3 regions of the Cyanobacterium aponinum PCC 10605 genome follow, and region 2 is predicted to be linked to each of the others. Evidence: predicted binding sites of a transcription regulator. Region 2 holds the regulator's gene; each other region holds the start of a gene.

Region 1 (10,475 bases), 860 kb from region 2:
CATCTAATTTACCTTCTGCGGCGGCTTTACCATAACGCCCTTCATAAATCGCATCGGCTAATTTCCCGATAATTAATTTGATGGAGCGAATAGCGTCATCGTTAGCAGGAATAGGGTAATCTACCAATTCAGGATTACAGTTAGTATCTAACATGGAGATAACGCTTAAACCTAATTTTTCGCATTCTTTAACGGCATTATGCTCTCTACGAATGTCGATAATTACTACAATGTCTGGCACTCGACGCATATCTTTAATCCCGCCGAGGTATCTTTGTAACTTGGTTAATTCACGACGAAGAACAGAGGCTTCTTTTTTAGGGCGTAAATTAATTGCACCGCTTTCTTCTAATTCTTCTAATTCTTTTAAACGTCCAACACGGGATTTAATGGTTTCCCAGTTAGTTAGCATACCACCTAACCAACGCTGATTGATATAAAAAGCTCCACAACGGGCGGCTTCTTGAGCGATGATTCCTGCGGCTTGACGTTTTGTACCTACGAATAAAACTTTTTTACCGTTTTCGGCGGCTTTTTTGAGATAAGCGTAAGCCTCTTCTAATAATTGCGCGGTTTGCACTAAATCAATAATATGTACCCCATTTCTAGCAGTGTAGATGTAGGGTGACATTTTTGGATTCCAACGGCGGGTTTGATGCCCAAAGTGGACACCTGAGTCTAAAAGCTCTTTTAAGCTGACTACAGACATTATTTTCTCCTTTTTTCGGGTTAATCCTCCATCTAAGGTTGTTTAATTTCTTTGGCTAGAAACACCCGATGCCTTAGATGTGCGAATTTTGACAACTTTTCTAGTATATCATTGTCTTTTTTTTTTTCCAGATTTACCCCTTGTTTTATTTTCTTGATGGAAGTTAAGATCTTTTTAGGGTCATCTCATTTAACAGTTAGTTATAGGGAAAATTGGCGATGTAATCACCAATAAGATTAAGCGTAATATCAAAAATGCGATCGGCGTAGCCGCACCTTCGGTGACTGCATGGCTGTATTTTATATGAAAGCAAAGCACTACCTTACAATGACAACATCCGTAACACTGTTAATATTAGATAAATGTAGTTATTCTGTCTATAAAAAAATACCAAAAACAAAAATATTGACTTGCATAATTATCGTTTTTTAACTGGATGTACTAATTAAGAAACCTAATTTTTTTTAAGATTAAGAACATATAATGAAAGATAATCGAAAGCAAATACACATAGGAGACGCTGTCAAAGTTAAAGGAAAACTTTATTTAGTCTGGGATATAAAAGGAAATCATATTTTTGGTCGTCAATTTACATTTACAAAAACAGGACGTTTTCAATATTATCAAGACCGTATTTTTTCCGTTAATATTTGCCAATTAGCCAATCAAAAAGAAAAGCAAATTATCAATGAACAAAGGAAACAGGCAAGTATTCAACAAAAATCCTATTCTCCCATTGGCGATAACTATACCCGTCATTTAATTCGTTGAAAAAATATGGATAACTTTAGCTATGAGAATAACAAGAAATAGTACTGTTAATAAATTCTCTACTTTTGTCTTTTTTCCTGATGAGAATAATCAATTTTTTTGCTGGCAAACAGATTTATTATTAAAGCGAAATATAGAAAAAATTGTTGCTGAGAAGAAAAAGCAATCTTGTGAGAAGATAGCCCGTTCTTTTTTATCTTCTATTTTAAATAAGCATGATAAAATCAAACAAAATCACCTTTCTGCTTACCTACAAGAAACTTGTTTATGGAGTGCGAGAATAATTTATGAGCGTCTATACTTAACATTAAAATTACTCACTTTAGAAGAATGTTTTTCATCGGGGAATCTAGCATTAATTCAACCAGAAAAATTACTAAAAAATTATCAAGTTAAATATGGGACGAAAATCACAACTTATGCTCAAACAAGATTAAACACTATTATTAAAGATACTGTTTATCGTAATCGCCAATGGAAATTATTAAGTGACTGGGGTTTATTGACAAAAATAGGAATCAAACGAGCAGAAAGTATATTAACAATTCAAGGAGGTTTAAAAGATAACAAATTGCAAGAATGTCTTTTAGCTTGGCAATGCTATCTTGATAATTATCAAACTTGTGGCATAAGAAAAAATAAAGTATTATCAGAGCCAAATTCGACACATTTACAGTTAATGGTTCAACAATACAATTTACAAATTAAACAACTTAATCAAACACAAATTACTCCCGATGAATTAAAACAAAAACTCAAATTTTGTATTGAAATGGCAAGATTAGCCACAAATCCAATTACTGTTATGTATGAAGAAAATGACCACTCTCTAATAGAAGCAAATTCTGATAATTATATTGATGATTTAGCAATAGAAAAGGAAAGTCAGGAAATTAAAAATATAATCATTAATAGTTTTCAAAACCAAGAAAGTATTAATCAAGCAATTTTATATTTCATTTTTAGTTTAAATCTAACTCAAGGAGAAATTATTACAATAATCAATCAAAGTTATCCTGATTTTATTAAACAACAATATCAGTTATCTCGCAAAATTAACAGTATAAAAAAATCAATTATTGATGAAATTATAAAAATAAAAAATCTTCCTAAAAATCAAACGTCAGCGAAGGAAATCAAACCTCTTATCTCTCTTTTAGATGCTTGTATTCAAGAGTATATAGAAGATGATATTTTTACATTAATTGATCAATGTTATAAAAATCTTAATTCGGAACAGCAAAAATATTTAGAACAACAATACTTTAAGGAAACAAAAAATAGCAATAAAAATAAAAATTCCTTTAATCATAATAATGAAATTATCATCGATAATGTTAGAAAAAAACTGGCAAATAAGTTAAATATTTTTATTCCTAAAATATCTATGATTGATAATAACATCAATATGCAAATTCAAAAATTTTGTGAAAATTATTTTAATAGAATTAACTAATTATGAATATCATAAACTTTATTTCCGACTGCTACGCCAATGAATTAAAAATTGCCTTAGATGAAAATATTAAACGTCAAACATGGCAGGAGGTTAAAAATTTAAGTACCGAAATTAATCGTCATTGTGGTTATATTAATCTTCTTTCTCGTAAATATTTTATTCAATGGCTAAATTTAGTTTGTAATATTAATATTACAGACACAAACAACATAATTGACTATATCACTATTTGGGAGTTTATTAATGGTAATGCGATCAATGTGAATAATAATCGCTTAGTTTTAATACCAACGGAAACCCAAGATAGAGTTAGTATTTCTATTCCTAAAGAATGGTTAAAAATTCCTGAATGGGTTGGTAGTTATTATGTGATAGTGGGAGTTAACTTAGAGGAAAATTATTTAGATTTTTGGGGTTATATTAACTACGATAATTTGCAAGAAAATGGGGAAACAGATAATTTAAACCATACAGTTAATTTACCCTATGAATGTTTGGAAACTGACTTAAATTTAATGGCTCTGGAGTATGAATATAGTTGGGAAAATATCCCTCAAGTTTCTCCATTAAAATGTTTATCACCTCAAATACAAAAAAATTTAATTACAGAGTTGGAAAATAGTTTCTTTCCACGTCTTAGTCTTGATTTTAGTGATTGGTTGAGTTTAGTTAGTATTGCTGATGCCCGTTATAAATTATATTCCCATCGTCAAAGTATAAGTTTAGGCGATTTATTGAAAAACAAAACAGAGAATATTTTGAGAAAAGGATGGCAAAGTTTACAAGATTTTATCAAAGATAATTTTGAGACTGATTTCGATTTAAAGATGTCTCCTGCTTTTCGCTCTATTTCACCCCAAGAGGGTTTAAATGTCTTAGTCAAAAATGATAATTATGGACAAATATTAGAAATTTTAAACACTATTCCTAATTGGCAAATAAGGGAAAATTTACAACAGGAATTTATTAGGGTTTTAGTTGACCTAATTAATAATACTAATGACGAAGAAATTCTTTGGAGTAGTGTTTTCGCTTTAGAGTCTTTACAAGCAAATCATTCTTTATGTTCTAAAGGATATGGAAAATTAATCAATTTCAATGAAGAAAATAAAAATTATGGTTTATTAATTAATATTTTACCCAGAAATTTTGGGCAAATTAGTATTTTTGTGAGAGTTTCCGTTTTAAGTAATGAGGATAATTTACCAGAAAGTTTATCTTTGAAAATATTAGATGAAAATGAAGATCTTTTTCAAGCAATTATTAGTGAAAAGGGCGATAATACTATTCAGTATAAATTTTGGGCAGATGAAGGAGAAACTTTTAAGATTCAAGTCAGTTGTAATAATAATTATATAGAAGATACATTCAAGGTATAAGTGTCATTAAAAATACGTTCGGAAACCCGTACAAAACAACCTATTGCTATCTCTAATGAATTTCGGTTAAATTAGCACTCGTAAGGTGAGAGCGCTAAAAACTAAGCTCTGACCCTCAAAATAACTAATCTTTGAGAAATTGGAGTAAACAATCTATGGCAGCTATTTCCATCAATGTATCCACTGTTAAGCCTTTGGGCGATCGCGTCTTTGTCAAAGTAAGTGAAGCAGAAGAAAAAACTGCTGGTGGTATCTACTTACCCGACAACGCCAAAGAAAAACCCCAAGTAGGTGAAGTTGTTACCGTTGGGGAAGGTAAAGTAAATGATAAAGGTGAACGTACCCCTGTGGAAGTTAAAGTAGGCGATAAAGTACTTTACTCCAAATACGCTGGTACTGACATCAAACTCGGTGGCGATGACTATGTTTTACTCTCCGAAAAAGACATTCTCGCTGTAGTTTCCTAGTTTTATCGTAAATGAGGTTAAGGTACGAATCTCAGAATCAATCAAGTACCAACATTATTTATTTTCAAATATTACACAAAAATTAGTTAGAAACGAAACAGAATCAATTATGGCAAAATCTATCATTTACAACGAAGAAGCCCGTCGCGCTCTCGAAAAAGGCATTGACTTATTAGCTGAAGCTGTAGCTGTAACTCTTGGTCCTAAAGGACGTAACGTTGTTTTAGAGAAAAAATTTGGAGCACCTCAAATCGTTAACGACGGTGTAACCATTGCTAAAGAAATCGAATTAGAAGATCACATCGAAAATACTGGTGTTTCTTTAATTCGTCAAGCCGCTTCTAAAACCAACGATGTAGCTGGTGACGGTACTACCACTGCAACCGTATTAGCTCATGCTATTGTTAAAGAAGGTTTACGTAACGTTGCCGCCGGTGCTAACCCCATCGCTTTAAAACGTGGTATCGACAAAGCTACTGAACATTTAGTGGCTAAAATTGCTGAACACGCCCGTAAAGTAGAAGATAGCAAAGCTATTGCCCAAGTAGGTGCAATCTCTGCGGGTAACGATACCGAAGTCGGTGAAATGATTGCTCAAGCAATGGACAAAGTTGGACAAGAAGGAGTTATCTCCCTCGAAGAAGGTAAGTCCATGGAAACTGAACTCGAAATCACCGAGGGTATGCGTTTTGACAAAGGTTACATCTCTCCTTACTTCGTAACCGATACCGAGCGCATGGAGTGTGTTTTAGATGATCCTTACATCTTAGTAACCGACAAAAAAATCACCTTAGTTCAAGATTTAGTACCCGTTTTAGAACAAGTTGCTCGTCAAGGCAAACCTTTAATGATTATTGCTGAAGACATCGAAAAAGAAGCGCTTGCAACCTTAGTTGTTAACCGTCTTCGTGGTGTCTTAAACGTAGCGGCAGTAAAAGCTCCCGGATTTGGCGATCGCCGTAAGCAAATGTTAGAAGATATTGCCATCTTAACTGGTGGACAATTAATCAGCGAAGATGCAGGATTAAAAATTGATACTACCACCATTGATCAATTAGGTAAAGCTCGTCGTATCAGCATCACCAAAGACAACACCACCATCGTTGCCGAAGGAAACGAAAAAGAAGTAAAAGCTCGTTGTGAGCAAATCCGTCGTCAAATTGAAGAATCTGACTCTTCCTACGACAAAGAAAAATTACAAGAGCGTCTCGCTAAATTAAGCGGTGGTGTAGCAGTAATCAAAGTTGGTGCGGCTACCGAAACCGAAATGAAAGATCGTAAATTACGTTTAGAAGATGCTATCAATGCGACTAAAGCCGCAGTGGAAGAAGGTATCGTCCCCGGTGGTGGTACAACCTTAGCACACTTAGCTCCTACTCTCGAAGAATGGGCAAATGCTAATTTAACCGCAGAACAATTAACTGGTGCTTTAATCGTAGCTCGTGCTTTAACCGCTCCTTTAAAAAGAATTGCGGAAAACGCAGGTCAAAATGGTGCTGTTGTAGCTGAAAGAGTTAAAGAAAAAGACTTTAACACTGGTTATGATGCCGCTAACAATGAGTATGTGGATATGTTCTCTGCTGGTATTGTTGACCCTGCTAAAGTAACTCGCTCTGCTATTCAAAACGCAGCTTCGATCGCTGGTATGGTATTAACTACCGAGTGTATCGTAGTTGACAAACCTGAAAAAGACAAACCTGCGGCTCCTGCTGGTGCTGGTGACTTTGACTACTAAAATCTAACTTAATTAAATAAGTCTGAGGTGGGCATTGCCCACTTTTTTTATGCTTAAAATGAAGTTAGATCATGATTAATTACTACCAGAGAGATGAGCTTAATTATTTATTTTTTGAGGCACGGAGAAACAACTGCCAGTACGACAGGGGGTTATTGTGGTGTTTTGGATTTAGATTTAACTCCAGAAGGCTATCTTATGGCGGAAGACTTTGCTAAAGCCTATAAAAGCATTCCTTGGCAGGGTATTTTTTCTAGTCCCCTCACAAGGACGATCGCAACTGCTACTCCTTTAGCTAAAACTATCGGTATGGGAATTCAACAACGGGATGGATTGAGGGAAATTGCTTACGGTAATTGGGAGGGAAAAACCCCAGATGAGGTTAATCAACTCTATCACGACGAATATGTGCGTTGGTTAGCAGATCCGGGTTGGAATGCACCGACAGGGGGTGAAAAAGGAATTGATATTGCTCGTCGTAGCAATGAAGTGTTAGAAGAAATTGAACGTAATTACCCTACTGGTAATGTGTTAATTGTTTCTCATAAAGCTACTATTAGGATTATGTTATGCTCTCTTTTAGGAATTGATATTGGACGTTATCGCGATCGCATCTCGATGCCTGTGGCTTCTGTGACAACGGTGACTTTAACGGATCGAGGTCCTCGTTTAGATACTTTGTGCGATCGCACCCATTTACGTCCAGAATTACACGCTAGAAAAGGAACTTAATCAGAGTTGAGAGTTTGAGCTTAGTTGAGAGTTTGAGCTTAGGAGATTTAAGAAGATAGGTTTTTGACTATAGTACAGTTTATTAAACGAATGGAGTGAAGTGAACTGAATATCAAAAACTAAATCTAGCATTACAATAAAAGAAAAATAACTTTTATCATAGGTCGATTATGGCTTATAAACCTTTAACTTTATCAACTCCTAAACCCGTTTTGTCATGGGCTGGTCATGATTTAGCCAGTCAAGAAATGCAAATGGCGAAAAATGTGGCTTCTTTACCTTTTGTTTTCAAGCACGTTGCATTAATGCCTGATGTACATTTAGGAAAAGGGGCTTTAGTGGGTTCGGTTATTGCCACGAAAGATGCGATTATACCTGCGGCGGTGGGAGTTGATATTGGTTGTGGAATGTGTGCGATTAAAACACCTTTTCAGGCAAATCAATTGGAAGGAAAATTAAAAAAAATTCGTCAGGAAATAGAGGCAATTATCCCTGTAGGTTTTAATGAAAATAAGGAAGTAGAAACAAAAGTAACTAATTGGCAAGGATGGAGAAATTTTAGTGATTTACATTCAGGGGTGCAAAGATTAGAAACTAAAGCCCTTAAACAAATGGGGTCTTTAGGAGGAGGAAATCACTTTATTGAATTATGCTTAGATACCGATGAGCAAGTATGGTTAATGTTACATTCTGGTTCTCGTCATATTGGCAATAAACTGGCAGAATGTCATATTCATACAGGGAAAGAGTTGGCTAAATTAGCAGGTTTAAAACTTCCTGATCCTGATTTAGCTTATTTTGTGGCGAATACTCCCGAATTTGATGCTTACTGGAGAGATTTACAATGGGCTCAAAACTATGCCCGTTTTAATCGGGATGTGATGATGAGTCGCTTTAAAGGTATTGTTGAAAAATACTTAGCAGGAGGTAAACCTTGTAAACCTTTACTAAAGGTTAATTGTCATCACAACTATGCAGAAAAAGAAATTCATTTTGGTGAAGATGTTTATGTTACCCGCAAAGGTGCTGTAAGGGCAACTCAAGAGGATTATGGTATCATACCTGGTTCAATGGGAGCAAAGTCCTTTATTGTCAAAGGTAAGAGTAATCATGACAGTTTTTGTAGTTGTAGTCATGGGGCAGGAAGAAAAATGTCTCGGGCGAAAGCAAAAAAAGAATTTGATGTTGCCGATTTAATTCAACAAACTGAAGGTATTGAGTGCCGTAAGGATAGTGGGGTTATTGATGAAATTCCTAGTGCCTACAAACCCATTGAAGAAGTAATGAATCAGCAAACCGATTTAGTGGAAATCGTGGCTACCTTAAAGCAAGTTATTTGTGTTAAAGGATAAACAGAGTTCAGGGTTCGGGGTTCGGGGTTCGGGGTTCGGGGCTTAGGGTTTTGGGGTGGTGTGGGTTGAATATATTTAACGTCAGTTGCCCTTCTCCCCTTAAAAGGGGAGACACAGAGGGGTTTGCCCTCCCCCCTAAATAAGTGGGATAAAGGGGGTTTTGCTCTTTGCCCAGAGAGTTGTCAACTACTCATCCATGTCAAAATTATCATCATCGGAATCATCCCCTGAACTTCCGAAACTGACGTTATTAATCTCTAATTCAGCTTTGACTTTTTCCTCAATGGCCTCGGCAATTTCGAGATTTTCCTCTAAGTATTTGACGGCATTATCTCGACCTTGAGCAATGTTATCACCTTCATAGCTGTACCATGCCCCTTTTCGGTTAACAATGTTGGTTTTTTCGGCTAAGTCTAACAAACAACCAATACGAGAAATACCAGACCCAAAAATAATGTCAAATTCAGCTATGCGAAAAGGTGGAGCAACTTTATTTTTAGCCACTTTTACTTTTGCCCGAATTCCGTATTCCCCTTCGCTACCCTTTTTCAAGGTTTGAATACGACGAATATCTAAACGGACAGAAGCATAAAATTTTAAAGCTGTACCTCCTGTAGTTACTTCTGGACTGCCGTAGCTAATACCGATTTTCTGACGTAGTTGGTTTAAAAAGATGACTGTTGCTCCAGATTTACCAATATTTCCCGCAACTTTTCTTAATGCCTTACTCATCAAACGAGCTTGTAAGCCTACTTGTAAATCTCCCATTTCTCCTTCTATTTCTGCACGAGGCACAAGAGCGGCAACGGAGTCAACTACAACAATATCTACGGCGGAACTACGTACTAATTGATCGACAATTTCTAAAGCAGATTCACCGTTGTCAGGTTGAGCTACAAGTAAATTGTCAATGTCCACTCCTAAAGCGGCAGAGTAAGTAGGATCTAATGCGTGTTCTGCATCTACAAAGGCGGCGATGCCACCAGCTTTTTGAACTTCTGCGATCGCATGAAGGGCAAGGGTTGTTTTACCTGAGCTTTCAGGACCATAGATTTCAATAATACGACCTTTAGGCAAACCGCCACCGAGGGCGAGATCCAAGGTTAAAGCACCGCTAGAGATGGTTTCTACCTTCATTTTTGCGGCATCTCCAAGACGCATTATTGAGCCTTTGCCAAAACTACGCTCAATCTGATTGAGGACGAGGTTTAATGCTTTTTCCTTATCGGGGTTTTGAGCCATTGTACTTGTAGCCATAGGTTTTTTCTGCTGTCTAACTCTCTCAATGATAATGTAATTTTTTTCTCTATGTGACCTTTATTTCAGTCTCAATATTTTTGAATTTTATCTTATTTGGTACATAGGTATTGTCCTTCTATCTTAGCTTATTTTTTCCCAAGCAAAAGATTTTTATGGTTCTTTTTTTGAGTTAGATGTTATGGGGGGATGAGGGGAGAGGGTGAGAGGAGGAAATTAACTCTTAACTCTCAATTTTTAACTGAAATTTATTCACTATTCACTATAAACTATTTACCTTTGCCCCTTGCCCTTTGACCTTTTTTCTTTGTCCCTTAACTCAAAAGTTTCATATCGACCTCAGTTCGGTTTAAGAATATTGGATAAGGGTAGGTGTCAGGTTTCAGGTTGCAGGTTGCAGGTGTTGAGAGAAAGTAATAAGTAACGAGTAATGAGTAATAAATAATGAGTGTTCGGGGTTTTTAATTCCTAATTCTTAATTATCAACTATTCACTATTTACCTTCGCCCATTGTCCTTTTAAATTTTCTCCTTGCCCTTTGCCTTTTTCTCCATCATTCATAGATGAAAATTTATCCCGAACTCAGGTATATCGAACAGAAGTTAAGTTAATAA
Region 2 (10,475 bases):
ACAGACCCCATACTTCCCCCCATGAAACGAAAATCCATAACCCCTAGAGCAATGGGTAAACCATCAATTAAACCAACACCAGTTTGTACTGCATCAGTAAGAGAAGTTTTTGTTTTTAATTCCAAGAGGCGATCGCTATAAGCCTTGCGATCGTGAAAATTGAGGGGATCTGTGGGATTAATATGATGATTTAAAGGTTGCCATGTATCGTGGTCAATTAACTGACTAATTCTTTCATCACTATAAACAGGCATATGATGTTCGCATTCCAAGCAAACCATATTATTAGCCTGTAAATCTTTTGTATAAGATAAAACTCCACACTTAGGACATTTTGTCCATAAACCATCAGCAATTTCTCTCTCCTGCTGAGGTTTTATCTCTGGTTCAGACTTACGCAAATTATCAAACCAATCAAATAAAGACATTATATTGAAGAATGAAAAATGTAGAATTTATAAAATAGGTGTCAGGTTTCAGGTGTCAGGTTTCAGGTGAATGAAGATTCATCCTCCACTTTGTACGGGTTGAATATATTCAACCCCTACCTACTTTAAAAAACCCTGAACCCCGAACCCCGAACTCCGAACTAATAACCTAGATTTGGGGTTCTAAACGAGCATAGAAAACACCACGAATTTTAACTTCTTCGGGTTCTTCTGCACCTAAATCAGTAGAAGAAGGTTGTTCACTTTCAAATACTCCAGAGATTTCTCCAGTTTCACCATCTACTTTTGTGATTTGTAAAGAAATTTCGCCATTTCTGGTTTCATACTGCTTTAAATTACTGCGAAGATAATCTTCTTTGTCCGCACCAGCAGGTAAAGCAACAGCGTTATCATAACCACTACTTAAACCACGTCCTTTAGGATCTAAGAAAGAAGCACCACGATAGGAAGGCACTTTAAACTCACCACTAAAGTCAGCAGAAGTATTAACCGCAGTGAAACCGGGTTCGGTAGTAGCAACCATTTTTTTGATGGTGAAGAAGAAAGGTACTTGTTCGCCTCCGGGTAATAAAACTGTAGCGATTTGGAAGTCAATACCGTCTAATTCAGTTAAGGTTAAAACCCCTTCTTCATCAACGGTTAAAGTACCTCTGATTTGCTCTAAGCTGGTGGTATCTCTGGTTAAGAGCTTACCTTGAACAAATTTAGCCTCCTGTCTTTTATTTACAGGTTCTTCTTTTACAAAGTATTCTTGTGGTTCTAAGCACATATCCACAATAGCTAAAGGTTCATCAGGAGAAATAGCAATGCTACCACGAGTAAACTCAGAAATTTCGGGGCATTTATTTGCTAATCCAGTATTTAAAATTTCATCATAAGTAATTGTATTAGGATCGTACGCTTTGGCTACATTGTCGCTACAAGCATTCAAAAAACCTAAGCAGACGATGAGGAAAGCCACGAACAGGCTACGAAATCTCATAGTTAAACCTCTCTTTGTCAATCTTCTTTAAATTTTTAATCTTAATGGGTACTTAGTCTCTTTGGCTAAAGAATAAGTATAGTTAGATTTATCGTGATCTACTTTATCAAATTAAGAGTCTTTATTAACAATTTTTATCGGAATTATTCTTCTTTACTTCAGTTATTTAACCTTATAATCCCTATTCTTCTGCCATTTATTTTAGTTTTTTCTGGTTATTCATCCAGTCACATTTAATTAATATTTTGTTACAAAAATTAATGTTAAATTCATCTTAACTATTTAAAATTGCTGAAAAAGTAAGGAGCAAAGTTAAAAGGGCAAACCCCCCTTTATCCCCCCTCTCGAGGGGGGAGGGCAAAGGTAAATAGTGAATAGTTGATAATTACTCGTTACTCATTACTTATTTCCCCCTCTCCTCTCATCCCCGTGACACTCTAAGCCTCTAAATTTAACGTCTTATTTTCTGAGATGTTGATTAGTAATTCAGATACCCTTAAACCCGTTACGGGATCAATCCAATGGGGGGCTATTTCTGCAAGGGGTTCAAGGACAAAGGTTCTTTCTCTCATTCTTGGATGAGGAATTTCTAGGGTGGAAGTATTTAAAATTAAGTCTCCATAAAAGATTAAATCTAGGTCAAGGGTGCGAGCTCCCCATTTTTCTTTTCTTTCCCTGCCAAATTTTTTTTCTATTTCGAGCAAAGTGTTGAGCAGTTGATGAGGGCTAAGAGTTGTATTGATAATGGCACAGCCATTTAAGTAGTCTGGTTGAGGAGGTCCTACGGGCTTGGTTTGATACCAATGGGAATGATTAATTAATTGTATTTTTTCTGTTTCTTTGAGGGTGAAAATGGCTTCATTTAAAATTTTCTGACTATCTCCTAAGTTACTCCCCAAAGCAATTACTGAGAGGGTTTCATTGGGGAACGCATTTTGGTATCCTGATGAAGTACTTATTTCTTGGTAATTTTTCGTCATAATTGATACTAAACTATTAACCTCTTGGGGCTGATCATGTATCATTAATTTATATGAATGATCTAAGTTTAAAGCAAACCGCTATTGATTTTGATTCCGACCTCGATCCATTGGACGACATTGAGGTTGAGTCTTCTCCTGCTCCTGATCCAGAATTAATGTTACAGTTGATTCGCAGTGATAATAAACAGGAGCAAATCCAAGCTGTTCGGGCTTTTTGCGAAATTAGCGAACCCAGAGCAATTCCTATTTTAATCGAATTTTTAAATAATAGTTGTCCTTTAATTCGGGTTAGTTCTGCTTATGCCCTTGGACGAAATACCGATGAAAGTGCTGTTGTTCCTTTAATTAATACTCTCAAGAACGATTGGAATGGCTATGTGCGTAAAGGCATTGTTTGGGCTTTGGGTAATAATGGCGACGAGCGAGCTTTTGAACCTTTGTTAAATGCTCTTAAAACTGATATTAGTGCGGTTCGTTTATGGGCGGCTAGTAGTTTGGCAAATATTGCTAAGTTGAATTATGAAGATACCATTACTGCTTTACCAGTGTTAATTAAAGCCTTGAGACAAGACGAAGTTCCAGCAGTGCGTAGTAATTGCGGTTGGACTATTGGACAATTATGTCGTGAATTACCTTACAATGTTGTTTATGCCACTGCGATCGATGCTTTAATTGAGGCATTAGTAGAGGATAAGGATTTAGGGGTTAAGGAAGATGCGAAGATGGCTTTACTAAGATTGGGTGATCCTCGTGGTTTACAAATGATTGAGGAGTTAGAATTAGAGGGGATCATATAACCTCGGTTTGATATAAGAATATCCGATTTGGATGGGTTTGACGGTGTTGTAGGGGTTGAGCAATGTTCAACCCACAGGTTTGAAGGTAAAGATTTTCTGAGTATTTGTTGGTGAATAAAAAAATAGAAGATAACAAATCAATTTATTTGCCTTTTTCATCAATATCGTTTTACTTTAACTCTGAACTCAGGTAATAGAGGAATTTTAGTTTGTTGATTATACCTAAATGCGCTTAAAGTTTTGATGCTTTTATGACTTTCTGGGATTTACAATCTTGGCAAAAGATTTCTATTTTACCCTTTTCTTTATTTCCCTATGATGTTCATCTTTTTTATGGTAATGTTAGTAATTTTTTAGATTTTATTCCTTTTTTTAAAAGTCTTTTGTCTGATGATGAACTGAATAAAGCTCTATATTTTAAATCTCAAGAAAGATGTAATAGCTATTTAGTAAATAAAGGTATTTTAAGAGTTATTTTAGCAAATTATTTATTAATAAAACCAGAGGAGATATTCTTTTTTTATAATAAAAAAGGTAAGCCTGTATTAGATTTTAGCATAAACAATATAGGTTTAAATTTTAATTTATCTCATAGTAAAACAGATATAATTTATTGTTTCTCTCTATTAAATTTAGGGGTTGATTTAGAGGAACTAGAAGATAATAATAATTTATTAAGGATAGCAAAAAGATTTTTTGCACAGGAAGAATATCAATATTTACAGCATTTAAAAAAAGAAGAACAAGTTAAAACTTTTTACCAATTTTGGACAAAAAAAGAAGCCTATTTAAAAGCTATAGGAGAGGGATTATCCGGCGGATTAAATACTATTAATTTTTGTACTAACTCTTACTCTCAATGGCAAATTAATAATTTTTCTTTGGATGATAATTTTGTAGGTGCGATCGCAGTTAATGCACAATACAAGTGTAACTATTATTCCTTAGAATTGTTACCAGAAATACTTGAACAGTTAATTCTTAATCTTAGCCAGCTATAAATCATCAAGTAATTTAAAGAAAATGGGATTAATTTTCAGGAAAAGAAAATAAAAGAAATTATTTGTTAAATAAAATACCTATTTCTAGGAGAGTATTCGCTTATTTAAGTTAAATTAATATTGTTATCCAAAAATCATTCCTAGTTTATCGTATCAATGTCAGTGATTACTAAAGCCAAATTATTTTTTACCTTTGTAGTGCTTTTGTTACACTCAGTTCGTCCATAATCCTATGAAAAAATTTATTAGTCTGCGGACAAAAATACTAATTAGCTACACAGTTGTATTTACTCTTTTTTTTCTGTGTCTTTACTGGTGGTCTTATAGAAGTAGTATGAAGCGAAGTTTAGAACGTTTGACAAATAATTTGAAACAAGTTGCGATCGCATCTTCGCAACAGATTGATACAGAAGAGTTAAAGCAACTATTCCAAGAAGGCAAAGCCAATGAAGAAGGTAGTTCAGACGATCCACGCTACAAAAGTCAACTACAATGGATGGAAAAGATAAACCAGTTACACCCCAATATTTTTTTATTTACTTTTACTCACCCCAATATCTCTCAATTATCCCCCACAGATAAAACCGAAATTATCTATTTAGTAGATGTATGGAGAGGAAAAAACCCTCAAAAAAGCGTTGATTTCTTAGAATCTGCCCCCGCCACATCATATCATTTACAAACTCTTGCAGAAGGGGCTACAGTTTATCGAAATTTTTACAAAGATAAATGGGGGAGTTGGATAACTTATTATGCACCCATCAAAGATTCATCAGGACAAATAATTGCGGGAATAGGCGCAGATATGCAAACAGAAGAAATAAATGAGATACAAAAAGATATTCGTGAAAGATTTTTATCTTTTTTTGTCATATCCTATCCTATTTTTTTCTGTTCCATTATCGGATTATCCCATTTCTTAACTACCCGTTTAGGAAAATTACAAAAATATGCCCAAGCTGTGGGAGAAGGCAATTATCAACCAGATATAGACATTTCAGACACTAATTTCATGTTTTCTGTGTTTCGAGATGAAAGAATGGTGTTGAGTAAAGCCTTACGGGAAATGGCGGGGAAAATTAAGCAACGAGAAGACTTATTAAATGGTATTTTTAACCAAGTAGCTGTGGGCATTGCTATCCATGATGTTGACTACAGACTAGAAATAGTTAACAATACTTTGTGTAAATTATTGGATTACTCAGAAAATGAATTAAGACAACAGTCAGGCTATTTTTTTATTCATCCAGAAGATACGGTATCCACCCAAGAATATTTGCGAGAAATTTGCTTTTCTACTAATCTTAATCCAACTTCGGTAGAAAAACGCATCATCACGAAAAAAGGAGAGGTTAAATGGTTAGAAATAACAACTACTATTATTGGGGAAAGAGAAAAACAATGTTTCGTGACTATTTTTCAGGACGTTACTAAACGTCGCTTTATGGAAACTAAGTTAATTGAAGCGGCGAATACCGATTTTCTAACGAAATTACCCAACAGGGCTTATTTTATGGCAACCTTAGAAAATTTGTTGCAGGAAGCTAAGAATACTCCTCATCAGCTATTTGCTTTATTATTGGTTGACTTAGATAATTTTAAAACTATTAATGATAGTCTTGGACATTTAGCAGGAGATAAATTTCTCATTGATATTGCCTATAGTTTACGCCGTTGTTTATCCTCTTCCCATATGGTGGCAAGGTTAGGGGGAGATGAATTTGCAATTCTCCTCGATTCTATCACTAAAGTTGAAGATGCGATCGCAGTTGCAGAAAAAATTCAAGTAGAGATAAGCTCACCTTTTTATATTCATAATCAGGAATTTTTTACCACCTGTAGTATTGGAATTGTCTTAAGTCATAATCAAACTACAAATTCTCCTTATCTTCGTGCAGAGGATTTATTTAGAGATGCCGACATAGCCATGTATCAAGTAAAAAATAAAGGCAAAGGAGATTATCAAGTTTTCGGGAGAGAAATGTATGACGATTTTATCAGGCGTTTACAATTACAAAATGATCTGAGAAAATCCATTGAAAAAGATAATTTAATTATTTATTACCAACCTATAATAGATTTAAAAACAGGAAAAATAACCAGTATTGAATCTTTAGTGCGTTGGCAACATCCAGAATTAGGATTTTTAAATCCTAATAAATTTTTGCCCATCGCCGAACAAAGTGGGCTGATGATTAGCCTTGGCAAATTAGTGTTAAATAAGGCTTGTAATCAATTGAAACAGTGGCAAGAAGCCAATTTAATTCCAGAAAATGTTTGTATAAATGTCAATGTTAGTGAGCAACAATTTGAGCAGGGAAATATCTTACAACAAATTAAAGATGTTTTAAACAAAACCCAAATTTCACCTCATAATTTACGTATAGAAATTACAGAATCAATCATTGCTCATCAAATTCAAAATATTACAAAAATTTTATCAGAAATCAAAAAACTAGGAGTTAAAATTGCGATCGATGATTTTGGTACTGGTTATTCTTCTCTAGCTAGATTGAGGAATTTTCCTTTAAATCAAATAAAAATTGATAAAGCATTTGTTAAACCATTAAATACTCATCCTAAAAATATTAAATTTTTACAAGGAATAATTACCCTTTGTCATAATCTCGAATTAAATGTTGTTTGTGAAGGAATTGAAACAGAAACACAACTAGAAATTTTACAAAAACTAAACTGTAATTATGGACAAGGATATTTATTTTCTAAGCCATTGAGTCAGGAAGAATTTTCTCTTTGGATAATGAATCAAATCTAAATCTTACATTATCTAAGTAACAAAACATATTTAATCTCAGTTCAGTTTAAAAATATCGGATAAGGGTAGGTGTTTGGGAGATGGGGGGATGAGGGGAGAGGGAGATAAGGTTTCAGGTTTCAGGTTTTAGAAGAAAGTAATGAGTAAGGAGCAACGAGTAATTATCAACTATTCACTATTTACCTTTGCTCTCCCCCCTCTCGAGGGGGGATAAAGGGGGGTTTGCCCTTTTACTTTGCCCCTTGCCCTTTTCACCATCACTTATAGATGAAAATTTATCCCGAACTTAAGTAAATTACATTTTTTCAGATAGATAATTAGCCGTACATTCAACAAGGGCGATCGCCTGTTCATAGGGCATTCTCGTCGGTCCAATAATGCCAACACTACCCACAGGATAATCTTCTTGAAAATAATAAGCAGATATTAAGCTACAAGAGCGCATCGACTCCAATGGGTTTTCTGAACCAATATGAATTTTTACTCTTTTTCCGTCCAAATTTTCATTAATATTAAATAAAAGAGGTAGAAGCTGTTTTTGCTCTGTTTCTAAAAAATTTAACAGAATTTTAACCTGATCTATACTTGAAAATTCAGGTTGTTGTACTAATTGTGAGAATCCCTGCAATAAAATAGGAGTACTTTGAGCTAAATGATAACTAGACTTTATCTTTGTGAGCAAATGATTAATAAAATCTGTGTAAAGTTTAAAATCATTATCCAACTCACTGCCATCTAAATGATTAATTTCCCTCAGAGATTTACCCTTTAATTTATGATTTAAAAAATTCGATAAAATTTCTAGCTCACTATCAAGAACTTCAGGATGTAACTTTTGAGAATTAAACGTTAATTCCTTACTATCTAAGACGAAAGATTCTGTTTGGTAATTATCTATGACGATCACCAACATAATTTTATTATCAGCAACTCGAACTAACTGAAGATGATGAATAATATTACCTGAGACTTGAGGTAGGGTAATTAAAGCAATACAGCCACTTACTTCTGCAAGAATTTTTGTTATTTTTTGAAAAAGAATTTCATAACGCCCGGATAAATTGAGCCAAGTAGCATCGAGAAAAGGATCAAGGGAAACTTTAACAGTATTTTGTTCCGTTAAAAGTTGATCCACGTAAACACGATAACCGGAATCAGAGGGGATACGCCCGGCAGAAGTATAAGGTTGATATAAAAAACCAGCCTTTTCTAATTTCCCCATCGCATTACGAATTGTCGCAGAACTAACGCTAAAGTCATACTCTTTCATTAAAGTTTTTGACCCCACTGGTTCAGCCGTTGCGATGTAATGCTTAATAGTTGCCTGTAATACTTTATGATGGCGTTCATTGAGCTTAATTTGAACAGTCATCTTATGCTTTATTGGAGTAGTTAAATATAAAAAGATTATAAAAATTGTTTGTTTATATGGTGCTAGTATAACTTTTCTTTACATCTTCGCTGTGTCTTCTGTCAGTTATGCAAAATTAGCATAAAGACAATAAATATTTATATATATGTATCAATAGCTACAAAACTTAGGTTTGACTGTGCTTAGGATTAAGACTTGTGAGTAAGACATAAAAGTAACGACAAGAAATAAAGGAGAAATAATTTAATGCCCGGAACTCCCCAAGAAGTCTTGAAAATGATTCAAGATCAGAATATCAAAATTATCGACCTCAAATTTATCGATTTACCCGGTACTTGGCAACATTGCTCTTTTTACTACGATCAAATAGACGAATCTTCTTTTGTGGATGGTGTGCCTTTTGATGGTTCTAGTATTCGTGGTTGGAAAGCTATTAATGAATCTGATATGGCAATGGTTCCTGATCCTACCACTGCGTGGATTGATCCTTTCTGCAAAGAACCTACCCTTAGCATGATTTGTAGTATCAAAGAACCTCGTACTGGGGAATGGTACTCCAGAGATCCTCGTAGTATCGCTCAAAAAGCTGTAGAGTATTTAGCTCAAAGTGGCATCGGAGATACTGCTTATTTTGGTCCTGAGGCGGAGTTTTTTGTGTTTGATGATGTTCGTTTCGATCAAACGGAAAACAAGGGATACTATTATGTTGACAGTGTAGAAGGACGTTGGAATTCTGGAAAAGAAGAAGAAGGCGGAAATTTAGGTTATAAACCGGGTTACAAACAAGGCTATTTCCCCGTACCCCCCACAGACACGATGCAGGATATGCGTACGGAAATGCTTTTAACAATGGCTGAATGTGGTGTACCCATTGAAAAGCATCATCATGAGGTTGCTACTGGTGGACAAAATGAATTAGGTTTTCGTTTTGCTACTTTGATAGAGGCGGCAGACTATTTAATGACTTATAAGTATGTGATTAAAAATGTTGCCAAGAAGTATGGTAGAACTGTTACCTTCATGCCTAAGCCTTTATTTAATGATAATGGTTCAGGGATGCACACTCACCAATCTATTTGGAAAGATGGTCAACCTTTATTCTGGGGTGATGGTTATGCCAACTTAAGTAAAATGGCTTTACACTATATTGGTGGTATTTTAAAACACGCTCCTGCAATTTTAGCTTTTAGTAATCCCTCCACTAACTCTTATAAGCGTTTAGTTCCGGGTTTTGAAGCTCCTGTTAACTTAGCTTACTCCCAAGGTAATCGCTCGGCTTCTGTACGTATTCCTTTATCTGGTACAAATCCTAAAGCGAAACGTTTAGAATTCCGTTGTCCTGATGCTACTAGCAATCCTTACCTAGCCTTTGCCGCAATGCTTTGTGCAGGTATTGATGGTATTAAAAATGAAATTGATCCGGGTGAACCTTTGGATGTGGATATTTATGATCTTTCCCCAGAGGAATTAAGCAAAATTCCTTCCACTCCCGGCTCTTTAGAACAGGCTTTAGAGGCTTTAGAACAAGATAATGCTTTCTTAACAGAAGGTGGGGTATTTACTGAAGACTTTATCAATAATTGGATTGAGTATAAGTTAGATAATGAAATTAACCCTATGCGTCTTCGTCCTCATCCTTATGAGTTTGCATTGTATTACGATGTCTAAACAAACTATTTGATAACTTCTCATTTTTCTGGAGGCATTGTCGCCTCCTTTTTTATTATCTTAACCTGAGTTCGGGATAAGCTGAAAGCATTATTTTCTCCTAGTCAGAAAACCTTATAGCTTCTTAGAAACAACGATAAAATTGCCTTAATCCGAACTGACTTAAACAAGGGGCTTAAGCCCCTTGCTAAAAACCCCTACCACCTGCAACCTGCAACCTGCAACCTGCAACCTGCAACCTGACACCTAACCTTGTTGGATATTCTTAAACCGAACTGAGGTTATCTTAGTTCTATAAAAAAATCTCAGTTCGGGGTTTTCAATTCTTAATTTTTAATTATCAACCATTTACCTTTGCCCCTTGCCCTTTGCCCTTTGCCCTTTTTGCCATGACTCATCGATGAAAATTTATCACGAACTCAGGTTAAGATATAAACCATAGAGAAA
Region 3 (10,475 bases), 620 kb from region 2:
TTTCTCATCTTTACTACCTCGAAAAAATTTATTTAACCCTTGATAAAAAATAGAATCACTATCGGATATTTCGGAGAATAAAGTCAGAGAAGATTTTAATTTCATACAGTCAGGAAAACCAAAGATTTTTTCTGAGGAGGTTTCTTCTATAGTGAGCAATATTGTTACACACTCTTTTAGTCTTTTCCCAAGTAAATCATGATTGATATATTGTTTTGCTTCTTGAATACTTTTAATACTATAGAAAATAGAAGTTGAAGTTTTACCTAAACCATTAATTTGAGGAAAAATAAACCACATCCAATGGGAGCTTTTTTTTGCATTTTTTAATTCATCGATAACAGTTTTATATACTTTTTCCTGTGCATCAACAAATCTTTGTAAATTATATAAATCTTGATAACTATTATTATTGGTCACTATCTTATTTGCTCAATATTAAAAAATACATTTAATGCCTAATTTTAACAAAGTTAATTAACCTGAGTTCAAGGAAAAAAGTATTAAAAAATAAGGAGTTGAAACCGATTAATCGACAATAAACATCGATAAAAGAAAAAAAGGAATTTTATTGACAATAAGGGGTTATATCTTCTCCTATTTCACACAGAAAAGATAATGCCCTAAAACGTAACATCATTAAATCTTCATAAAAAGGATTTAGTTTACACAAAGGCGGAATTTTAAAGATTGAACGGTTAAAAAGCCTAATTTCTCTGGCAAAAGGGCAGGTATTCGGAATTAAGTTAACTATTTTTTCGGCGGTTTCTTTGGTGCTAATTTCTAAATTTTCTAATCTTTCTTTGATAAAATTAAAAGGCGATCGCATCAAAATTAATAAATTAAAGTTCAACATCTTTTTTTCTGATTAATTAGCTTTACTTAACTATTATCAGTCTAATAATATTTTTTATTTATAGCAATATAATATAAATAGAAGTTTTCTTAGGTTTAGATAAGTTTTATTTATTGTTTAATAAGGACAGAATAAAAACTAAGGTCATTGATTAATGATTCTAGTGGCATTAAAAATAGCAACCAGAGCGACTCCTACATCGGCAAAGACAGCTTCCCAAAGACTTGCTACCCCAAAAGTCCCTAAAATAATGAATAAGCCCTTTACAGCTAGAGCAAATACAATATTTTGCCAAACAATATGATGAGTTTTTCTTGCAACTTCGATCGCTTCTGGTACTTTAGAAGGAGCATCAGTCATAATTACTATATCAGCAGTTTCGATCGCAGCATCTGAACCTAAACCTCCCATTGCCATACCCACATCTGCCCTTGCAATAATGGGAGCATCATTAATACCATCTCCCACCACCGCAACTTTTTCTTTTTCTTTACTTTGATGAATAAGATTTTCTAAAGCTGTAACTTTATCTTCTGGTAACAATTCCGCTTGATAAGAATCTAGCCCTAGCTTTTTGGCAATTTCTGAAGCAATAACTTTATTATCTCCAGTTAACATCACGGTTTTTTCTATTCCTAACTCTTTCAAACGAGAAATAGCAAATGTGGCATCTTCTTTAATTTGATCGGCAATCAAAATGTAACCTGCATAATTATTATTTACCGCTAAATGGACTACAGTACCAGTAACATTGCAAGTATCATGAGAGATATTTTCTTGATGCAATAGTTTATCATTCCCTGCAATTACTCGTTTTCCGTCAATGATAGCAGAGACACCATAACCCGCTAATTCCTGATAATTATCGATAATAGAATCGTCAATTTCTCCCTCATAGGCTTGACGGATAGATTCAGCAATGGGATGGGAAGAATAGGTTTCTACTCCCACAGCAAAAGCTAATAATTCTTCTTTTGTAAAATCATTATAAGGAACTATATCCATTACCTGAAATACCCCTTTTGTCAAAGTACCAGTTTTATCAAAAACTATGGTTTTCACCTGTAACAAAGAATCGAGATAAGTTGCCCCTTTTACCAAAATTCCTTTTTTTGCCGCTCTGCCAACTCCCCCAAAATAACCCAAAGGAATACTAATCACTAATCCACAGGGACAAGAAATGACTAATAATACTAAAGCACGGTAAACCCATTCGCCATGACTAGCATTAGCTATCAATAACGGTGGTATCAAAGCAACAGCTAAAGAAGTAAAAACAACAATCGGGGTATAATATTGAGCGAATTTACTCATAAATTTTTGTGTAGAAGCTTTTTTACTACTAGCATTTTCCACTAAATCTAAAATTCGAGTAATGGAAGATTCTGCAAAAAGTTTAATTACTTTAAGAGTTAACACCCCTGTTTGATTTATCATTCCTGCTAATACTGTTTCTCCCTTCCTCACCATGCGGGGTACAGATTCTCCTGTTAAAGCCGATGTATCTACCTGAGAATCACCTTCTAATATTTCTCCATCTAAAGGTATTTTTTCTCCCGGTTTAACAACAATGAAATCGCCTATATTGACCTGTTCAGGATTAACTTTTTTTATACCATCCTCATCTTGAAGATTAGCATAATCAGGACGAATTTCCAGTAAGGATTTAATGGATTTGCGGGAACGATTTACCGCCAATTCTTGGAATAATTCACCAATTTTGAAAAATAGCATCACTGCTACTGCTTCAGGGAGTTTATGAATAGCAAACGCCCCTAAAGTTGCAACAGTCATTAAAAAGTTTTCATCAAAAAATTTACCTTTAACAATATTTTTCCCCGCACTCATCAAAACATTCCAACCCGCAAGAAGATAAGCCGGTATAAAAACTAAATATTCTCCGAAAGAATAAATAGTGTTATGTAATTGATTCTCAAAACCAAAACCAAAAATAAATAAAACACTGACAACAATAACAGATATAACCTCTTTTTTTAGATTTACATCTTCTCTTTCATGGCGATGATTATGACTGCTATTACTTTCTGTGCAACAATGTTTTCCCATGACAATAGATTAATATATGAACAAGTATTCGTATTTTATCTTAAAAGGTTTTTTTGGGTAATGATGAGGAGGAAATTAGGGGATTAGGGGGAAATTAATTAAACACTTTTGCTCTCCTCCCTCGAGAGGGGAGGCATAGAGGGGTTTGCTTTTTGCCTTTTGCCTTTTGCCCTTACCCTAACTTACTAAGAAAGTATCCTAGTAGGTATAAAGAACCACAAAGGACAATAGATGTGGTTGCAGTTTCCTGATTGTTGGTAACAGAATCTAGGGCAGTGAATAAATCGCCGTAAGTTTGTACCTGTTTTAATTGAGGTTGAATGGTTTTTGCTAATATTGCTAATTCTTCGGGTTCGGCGGTGCTATGATCTGGTACAGGTACTAAATGAAGTTGATCTTCAGGACGTAATAATTGCTTAAAAATACCTTCGTGGTCTTTTGTGTTTAACATTCCCATGACCCAAGTAGTGGGTTTATGCAAGGTATCCACATATTGCCTTAAAACCTCAGCAGAAGCGACATTATGCGCCCCGTCAATCAGTAAATCTCGTTTTTGCCATTTCACCCATTCAATTCTTCCTCGCCAACGGGTGTTTTTCATGCCTTCTTCTATGGCAGATGTGGGGATTTGCCAACCTTTTTCTTGTAATATTTTGATAGTTGCGATCGCAATTGCTGAGTTTTGTAATTGTATATCTCCTCCTAAAGCTAAAGGGTAGTTAACCCCTTCATATTCAGCTTGATTAGGGGATAATTTTTGGGCTGATTCTACCCAAATTGTGGGAGCGTTTAATTCTTCCGCTCGATTTTTGACTACCCTAACGGCTTCTTCAGGAAGACTTCCTACCACTACAGGGCATTTTTCCTTAATAACTCCTGCTTTCTCCGTGGCAATTTTACTGAGGGTATCCCCCAATATGAACCAATGTTCTCGACTGATAGAGGTGATAATACTAACCAAAGTGCGATCGCACACATTAGTAGCATCAAGCCTTCCCCCTAAACCCACTTCCATCACTGCGACATCAACCTCTGAATTAGCAAAAAAAAGCCAAGCCGCCGCCGTAATTACTTCAAATTGAGTGGGACATTCGGGATCATTAGGATTAATAACCGATCTTATTTTTTCTAAAATTGCTATTAAAATATTTTCTTCTATGGGTTTTTCATTAAGACAAATTCTTTCCGTCCAGTTAACTAAATGAGGAGAAGTGTAACGTCCTGTTTTGTATCCCGAAGCGGTTAAAATTGATGATAAATAAGCACAAACAGAGCCTTTACCATTAGTTCCAGCTACATGAATTATTGGCACTTTTTCTTGAGGATTATCTAGTAAAGCTAATAAATTTTTAATTCTTTTTAATCCCAAATTAATCCCAAATCTTTGAAAAGGTTGTAACAAATCCTCAATTTGATTTCCCATACTTCAGTTATTTGTTTTTGTTAATAAAACTTAATAAATAATTGTATCATTATTGTTAAACGCAACATCCCCTATCTTCGTTGCACTTATTCAAAACATTCCTAGGTCGTAATTGATAGTTTAGGGTCAAGAATTTATTTTAAACATAGCAAAATTGATTTGCATTTCTGACAAAATTTAATCCACAACCTAAACTTCAAACTCTGAACTCAGGTCTATTTATTCTTAACAAATTGCTGTAAAATCGATTCATCAAGAAAAGTAGATAAAAAAGTAGATAAAGTTATTTTAATACATAAACATACTATTCAATAAGCATGATTAATTTTCTTATTCAGCATATATGGTTTATCCCCTTATATGGATTGTTAGGGGCTATTTTTAGTCTGCCTTGGGCATTAGGATTTATTCGCAAAACAGGACCTCGCCCGGCGGCTTATTTGAATATTTTAATGACCTTACTATCATTTTTTCATGGTAGTATCATCTTTTTTAATATTGGTAATTTTCCCTCTCAAAGTATTGTTTTTCCTTGGTTTAGTATTGCTGAATTAGATTTGTCTTTAGCCATCGAAATTTCTCCTGTCAGCAGTGGTGCATTAGAGTTAGTCACCATTATTAGTTTACTGGCACAAATATTTGCCATTGGCTATATGGAGAAAGATTGGTCATTAGCCCGATTTTTTGGCTTAATGGGCTTTTTTGAAGCGGCTTTAGGGGGTATTGCTATAAGTGACTCCCTTTTACTCAGTTATGGTTTGTTAGAGTTGTTAACCCTTTCTACTTATCTATTAGTAGGTTTCTGGTATGCACAGCCCCTTGTTGTTACGGCGGCTAGAGATGCCTTTCTTACCAAAAGAGTTGGGGATATTTTGTTGTTAATGGGTATTGTTGCTTTATCTAGTGATGGAGCAGGATTAAGTTTTTCTCAGTTACAAGAATGGGCAGAAAACCCCTCTATTCCCACTTTTACGGCAACTTTGATTGGTTTAGCTCTAATTGCAGGTCCTACGGGCAAATGCGCTCAATTCCCTTTAAATCTTTGGTTAGATGAGGGGATGGAAGGTCCTAATCCAGCTAGTATTATGAGAAATTCGATCGTAGTTTCTGCTGGTGCTTATGTATTAATTAAATTAGAACCAGTATTCACTCTTTCTCCTGTGGCTTCTCATACTTTGGTGGTAATTGGTGCGATTTCTGCCATTGGAGGGTCATTAATTGCTTTAGCACAAATAGATCTTAAAAGGACTTTTTCCCATTCTACCAGTGCTTATTTAGGTTTAGTCTTTATTGCCGTGGGATTGGGTCATGTGGATATTGCCTTTTTGATTTTATTCTGTCATGGGGTTGCCAAGGCTTTACTATTTATGAGTGCAGGTTCAATTATTCTGACTACCAGTTGCCAAAATATTACGGAAATGGGGGGAATTTGGTCTAAAATGCCGAGTACAACCCTTGCTTACATGACGGGCAGTGCGGGAATCATTGCTTTATTGCCTTCGGGAATGTTAATTACTTTCCATCGCTGGTTTAATGGTAGTTTAGAGGTTTCTTGGTGGTTATTAGGGATTCTTTTATTAGTTAATTTGATTAATGCCCTTAATTTTACCCGTGTGTTTCGGGCTGTTTTCTTGGGCAAAACTCAACCTAAAACCCGTCGAGCTCCTGAAATTCCTTGGCAGTTAGCAATTCCGATGGTTTCCCTAACTATTATTACTTTACTTGCTCCAATTCTACCTTTTGATTATTCTCTCTGGTTAAGTCCTAATGCTCCTATTTTAAACAATACTGCTATGGTGGTTAGTTATGCCTTACCTTTAATTATCGCCTCTGGTTTGTTGGGTTGTGTTATCGGCTTTTTAATTCCCCTCAGAAAAGGTTTTTATCGCCCTGTGGAAAAATCCGTGCGAGTCATTCAAGATTTACTTGCCTATGATTTCTATTTAGACAAGATTTATCAATTTACAGTTGTGGCTTTTGTCTCTAATTTAGCTAAGTTTACCACATGGTGCGATCGCTACATTATTGATGGAGTGGTTAACCTGATTAGTTTAGTAACTATTTTCGGAGGCAATACCCTTAAATATAATACATCTGGTCAATCTCAGTTCTATATCTTAACCATCATTGTCGGAGTGGTATTATTAATGTGGTCTATCCTCAGTGGACAATGGAATAATATTCTTAACTATTGGGGATCATTTTAATGAGGAATTGAACAATAATAAATTTCTTTAGTAATTCCCTCAAAAAAGGGCTAAAGCCCTCATTACAAAACTATATAGATATTATCTGCTAAATGTTTAATTAAAAAGTTTTTCTCAAAATTATTAACTATCAACTATTAATTATTTAATATGCTTAGTTCCTTGATATGGTTGCCTATTTTTGGGGCAATAATTGTTTGTTTTTTACCTAGCTTTAAAAATACTCTCATTTATCGCAATATTGCTTTCATTATTGCGATCGCAACTCTCATTATTAATATCATCATTGGGAGTAATTTTGACATTAGCTTATTTGATACTCAGTTTACTGAAAGTTTTTCTTGGCTAAATTGGCTCGGCTTAGGCTATGATTTAGGGGTTGATGGTTTATCTTTACCCCTTATTTCTCTCAATAGTTTATTAACTTTAATTGCTATTTATATCTCTCCTAAAGATATTCAAAGACCTCGTTTTTATTATGGGATGATTTTACTTTTAACAGGAGGAGTTGCAGGAGCATTTTTAGCAGAAAATTTATTGTTATTTTTCCTGTTTTATGAAGTAGAAATTGTACCTTTATATTTTCTCATTGCGGTTTGGGGAGGAGCAAAAAGAGGTTATGCGGCAATGAAGTTTTTACTCTACACCGCTTTATCTGGATTCCTCGTCTTAATTTCTTTTTTGGGCTTAGTTTGGTTTAGTGGAGAGCCAACTTTTGCTTTTGAACCTTTGAAGTCCCATGCTTTACCCGTTGGCACTCAAGTTTTGCTCTTAATTCCCCTTTTAATCGGCTTATTTATTAAAATCCCCATTTTTCCTTTCCATACTTGGCTTCCTGATGCCCACGTTGAAGCTAGTACACCAGTTTCGGTTTTGTTAGCAGGGGTATTGTTGAAACTAGGCACTTATGGCTTATTACGTTTCGGAGTAGGTTTTTTCCTTGAAGGTTGGCTCGTGGTTGCCCCTTACTTGGCTTTTCTGGCGGGAATTAGTGCTTTATATGGTGCTATGTGTGCGATCGCGCAAAAGGATATGAAAAAAGTAGTTGCCTACTCATCCATTGCCCACATGGCTTATGTTTTACTTGCTGCATCTGCTACTACCCGCTTGAGTTTACAGGCTTCCATTTTACAGATGGTTAGTCATGGCTTAATTAGTGCCATGTTATTTATTTTGGTGGGTATTGTCTATAAAAAAACTGGTAGTCGTGATGTGAATTATCTGAGAGGCTTACTCAATCCTGAAAAAGGTTTACCAGTTACTGGTAGTTTAATGATATTAGCAGTAATGGCTAGTTGCGGTATTCCCGGGATGGTTGGCTTTATTTCCGAATTTTTAGTATTCAGAGGTAGCTTCCCCATTTTTCCCATTCCCACCCTACTATGTTTAATTGGCACAGGCTTAACCGCAGTTTATTTCTTGTTAATGGTGAATCGAGTCTTTTTTGGACGCTTAACCCCCGAATTAAGCAATTTGCCCAGAGTTTTGTGGAGTGAGAGAATTCCTGCCCTGATTTTAGCTGTTTTAATCATTCTTTTTGGTTTACAACCCCACTTTATCAGCCGTTGGAGTGAAACCCAAGCCTCCCTCATTTTTTATGGTGGAGAAGAAAATGTTTCTTTTGTTTTGGGTAGCCTTAACACTTTCAGTCATCATCTATAACCAGTAAATAGATAAAAAAAGGCAATGGGCAAGGTTAAAAGGGCAAAAGGCAAAACCCTCTGTGTCTCCTCTTAAAAGGGTAAGAGGCAAGGGGCAAACCCCCCTTTATACCCCAGGGTTTTTTCATTCTCAAAAATGTCAATTTCAATTTTTGAAACTAACAAATAGTAACAGATACAGGAGTTTTTAAGTATTAATTAATCAATTATTAAGAAAAAACGCTCCCCTCTACTGTGGGAGAGGGGTTGGGGGTGAGGGCAAAGATGAATAGTGAATAATTAATAACTTCAAACTCTTGTACGGGCGAATGGCCATTCGCTCCTAACCCCTAACTCATTTTTCCCTAACAGCCCAATCCCCTAAAACCTTAATACTAATTGCTCATTACTTAATCAAAGAAAAGGTGCTGATAACCGTATTAGCAGTCATGACCTAAGAGTGCTAAATTTATCTATGGGAAAAAAATAAATATAGTCTTACAGCAGAAATATCTATGGCTAAAATTGTATCTTTTAAAGAAGAGTCCAGAAGACACCTAGAACAAGGAGTTAACGCCCTTGCTAATGCGGTGAAAGTGACTTTAGGACCTAAGGGTAGAAATGTATTATTAGAAAAAAAATTCGGTGCACCTGAAATTGTTAAAGACGGTGTTACCGTTGCTAAAGAAATCGAATTAGAAAGCCCCTTAGAAAATACTGGTGCTCGTTTAGTGCGCGAAGTTGCTTCTAAAACCAAAGACATTGCAGGAGATGGCACAACCACCGCTACAGTTATCGCTCAAGCAATTATTAAAGAGGGCCTGAAAAATGTTACTGCTGGTGCTAACCCCGTGGCGTTACGTCGTGGTATTGATAAGGCGATCGCACTTTTAGTGAAAGAAATTTCCGCTATGGCTAAACCCGTAGAAGGAGACGCTATTGCCCAAGTTGCTACCGTATCCGCAGGAAATGATGAAGAAATCGGGCAAATGATTTCTACCGCCATGGATAAAGTTACTAAAGATGGCGTGATTACCGTAGAAGAATCTAAATCCTTAGCCACCGAATTAGAAGTAGTGGAAGGAATGCAGATTGATAGAGGCTATATGTCTCCTTATTTTGTCACCGATCAAGAAAAACAAATCGTTGAATTTGAAAATCCCCTCGTCTTAGTTACCGATAAAAAAATTAGCTCTATTGCTGATTTAGTCCCTGTATTAGAAAATGTTGCCCGTGCAGGTAAACCTCTTTTCATTGTTGCCGAAGACATTGAAGGAGAAGCCCTTGCTACCCTCGTAGTTAATAAAGCCCGTGGTGTCTTAAATGTAGCCGCTATCAAAGCACCTAGTTTTGGTGATCGCCGTAAAGCCATGTTACAGGATATTGCTATCTTAACTGGCGGACGTTTGATTTCTGAAGAAATTGGCTTAAGTCTTGATACTACCAATTTAGATGACTTAGGTAAAGCTCGTAAAATCACCATCGAGAAAGATAACACCATTATTGTTGCCGATGGAGAAAATAAAGCCGAAATAGAAAAAAGAGTTGCTCAAATCCGTAAACAACTCGAAGAAACTGATTCTGAATACGACACTGAAAAATTACAAGAGCGTATCGCTAAATTAGCTGGTGGTGTAGCAGTCATCAAAGTAGGTGCGGCTACCGAAACTGAATTAAAAGAAAGAAAATTACGCATTGAAGACGCTCTTAACGCTACTAAAGCCGCAGTGGATGAGGGAATTGTACCCGGAGGTGGTGCAAGTTTAATTCACTTATCTCCCAAAGTAGCCGAATTAAGAGATAGTCTTACCATCGAAGAAGAGAAAATCGGTGCAGACATTGTCCTCAGAGCCATTCAAGCCCCTCTCGCTCAAATTGCTAAAAACGCAGGAGTAGAAGGTGCGATCGTTGTTGCCAAAGTTCAAGAATCTGATGCTAATATCGGTTACAATGCTTTAACAGGACAATATGAAGACTTAATCGCTTCTGGTATTATTGACCCTGCAAAAGTAGTTCGTACCTCCTTACAAAACGCCGCATCCATTGCCGGATTAGTCTTAACTACCGAAGCCTTAGTGGTAGAAAAACCCGCTCCTGAACCTGCAATGCCCGATATGGGTGGCATGGGCGGAGGAATGCCCGGCATGGGTGGCATGGGAATGCCCGGTATGGGAATGATGTAATTCCTTAAAACCTACAGGCAAGATGCCTGTTTCACCTTTTATATCGTAGGGGTTGAACATTGTTCAACCCTTTTTTATTAACGTTTATTGATAACTCTG

Evidence for each region. The regulator HrcA, encoded in region 2, represses chaperone genes, less so after heat shock. The targets are predictions, from matches to a motif close to TTAGCACTCNNANNNTNNGAGTGCTAA.
Region 1: groES (co-chaperone GroES) is a predicted target of HrcA. The motif match lies at 4,390-4,416, and genes of this name have one in related genera.
Region 3: groL (chaperonin GroEL) is a predicted target of HrcA. The motif match lies at 8,634-8,660, and genes of this name have one in related genera.

The regions. Positions count from the first base shown of each region.
Region 1 covers NC_019776.1:1,341,366-1,351,840, forward strand. Annotated here, with positions in the region: gene rpsB (30S ribosomal protein S2) at 1-709, opposite strand, end outside; gene CYAN10605_RS05570 (hypothetical protein) at 1,193-1,480, shown strand; gene CYAN10605_RS05575 (hypothetical protein) at 1,503-2,936, shown strand; gene CYAN10605_RS05580 (DUF1822 family protein) at 2,939-4,318, shown strand; gene groES (co-chaperone GroES) at 4,474-4,785, shown strand; gene groL (chaperonin GroEL) at 4,895-6,520, shown strand; gene CYAN10605_RS05595 (histidine phosphatase family protein) at 6,614-7,252, shown strand; gene CYAN10605_RS05600 (RtcB family protein) at 7,423-8,604, shown strand; gene recA (recombinase RecA) at 8,791-9,861, opposite strand; gene CYAN10605_RS17770 (PAS domain S-box protein) at 10,464-10,475, opposite strand, start outside.
Region 2 covers NC_019776.1:2,203,642-2,214,116, forward strand. Annotated here, with positions in the region: gene accD (acetyl-CoA carboxylase, carboxyltransferase subunit beta) at 1-428, opposite strand, end outside; gene CYAN10605_RS09205 (photosystem II manganese-stabilizing polypeptide) at 598-1,431, opposite strand; gene folK (2-amino-4-hydroxy-6-hydroxymethyldihydropteridine diphosphokinase) at 1,869-2,411, opposite strand; gene CYAN10605_RS09215 (HEAT repeat domain-containing protein) at 2,465-3,211, shown strand; gene CYAN10605_RS09220 (4'-phosphopantetheinyl transferase family protein) at 3,463-4,212, shown strand; gene CYAN10605_RS17825 (bifunctional diguanylate cyclase/phosphodiesterase) at 4,547-6,988, shown strand; gene hrcA (heat-inducible transcriptional repressor HrcA) at 7,284-8,360, opposite strand; gene glnA (type I glutamate--ammonia ligase) at 8,607-10,028, shown strand.
Region 3 covers NC_019776.1:1,587,455-1,597,929, forward strand. Annotated here, with positions in the region: gene CYAN10605_RS06605 (DUF1810 domain-containing protein) at 1-420, opposite strand, end outside; gene CYAN10605_RS06610 (Mo-dependent nitrogenase C-terminal domain-containing protein) at 569-856, opposite strand; gene CYAN10605_RS06615 (heavy metal translocating P-type ATPase) at 1,001-2,923, opposite strand; gene CYAN10605_RS06620 (bifunctional folylpolyglutamate synthase/dihydrofolate synthase) at 3,096-4,346, opposite strand; gene CYAN10605_RS06625 (NAD(P)H-quinone oxidoreductase subunit F) at 4,664-6,553, shown strand; gene CYAN10605_RS06630 (NADH-quinone oxidoreductase subunit M) at 6,704-8,215, shown strand; gene groL (chaperonin GroEL) at 8,709-10,376, shown strand.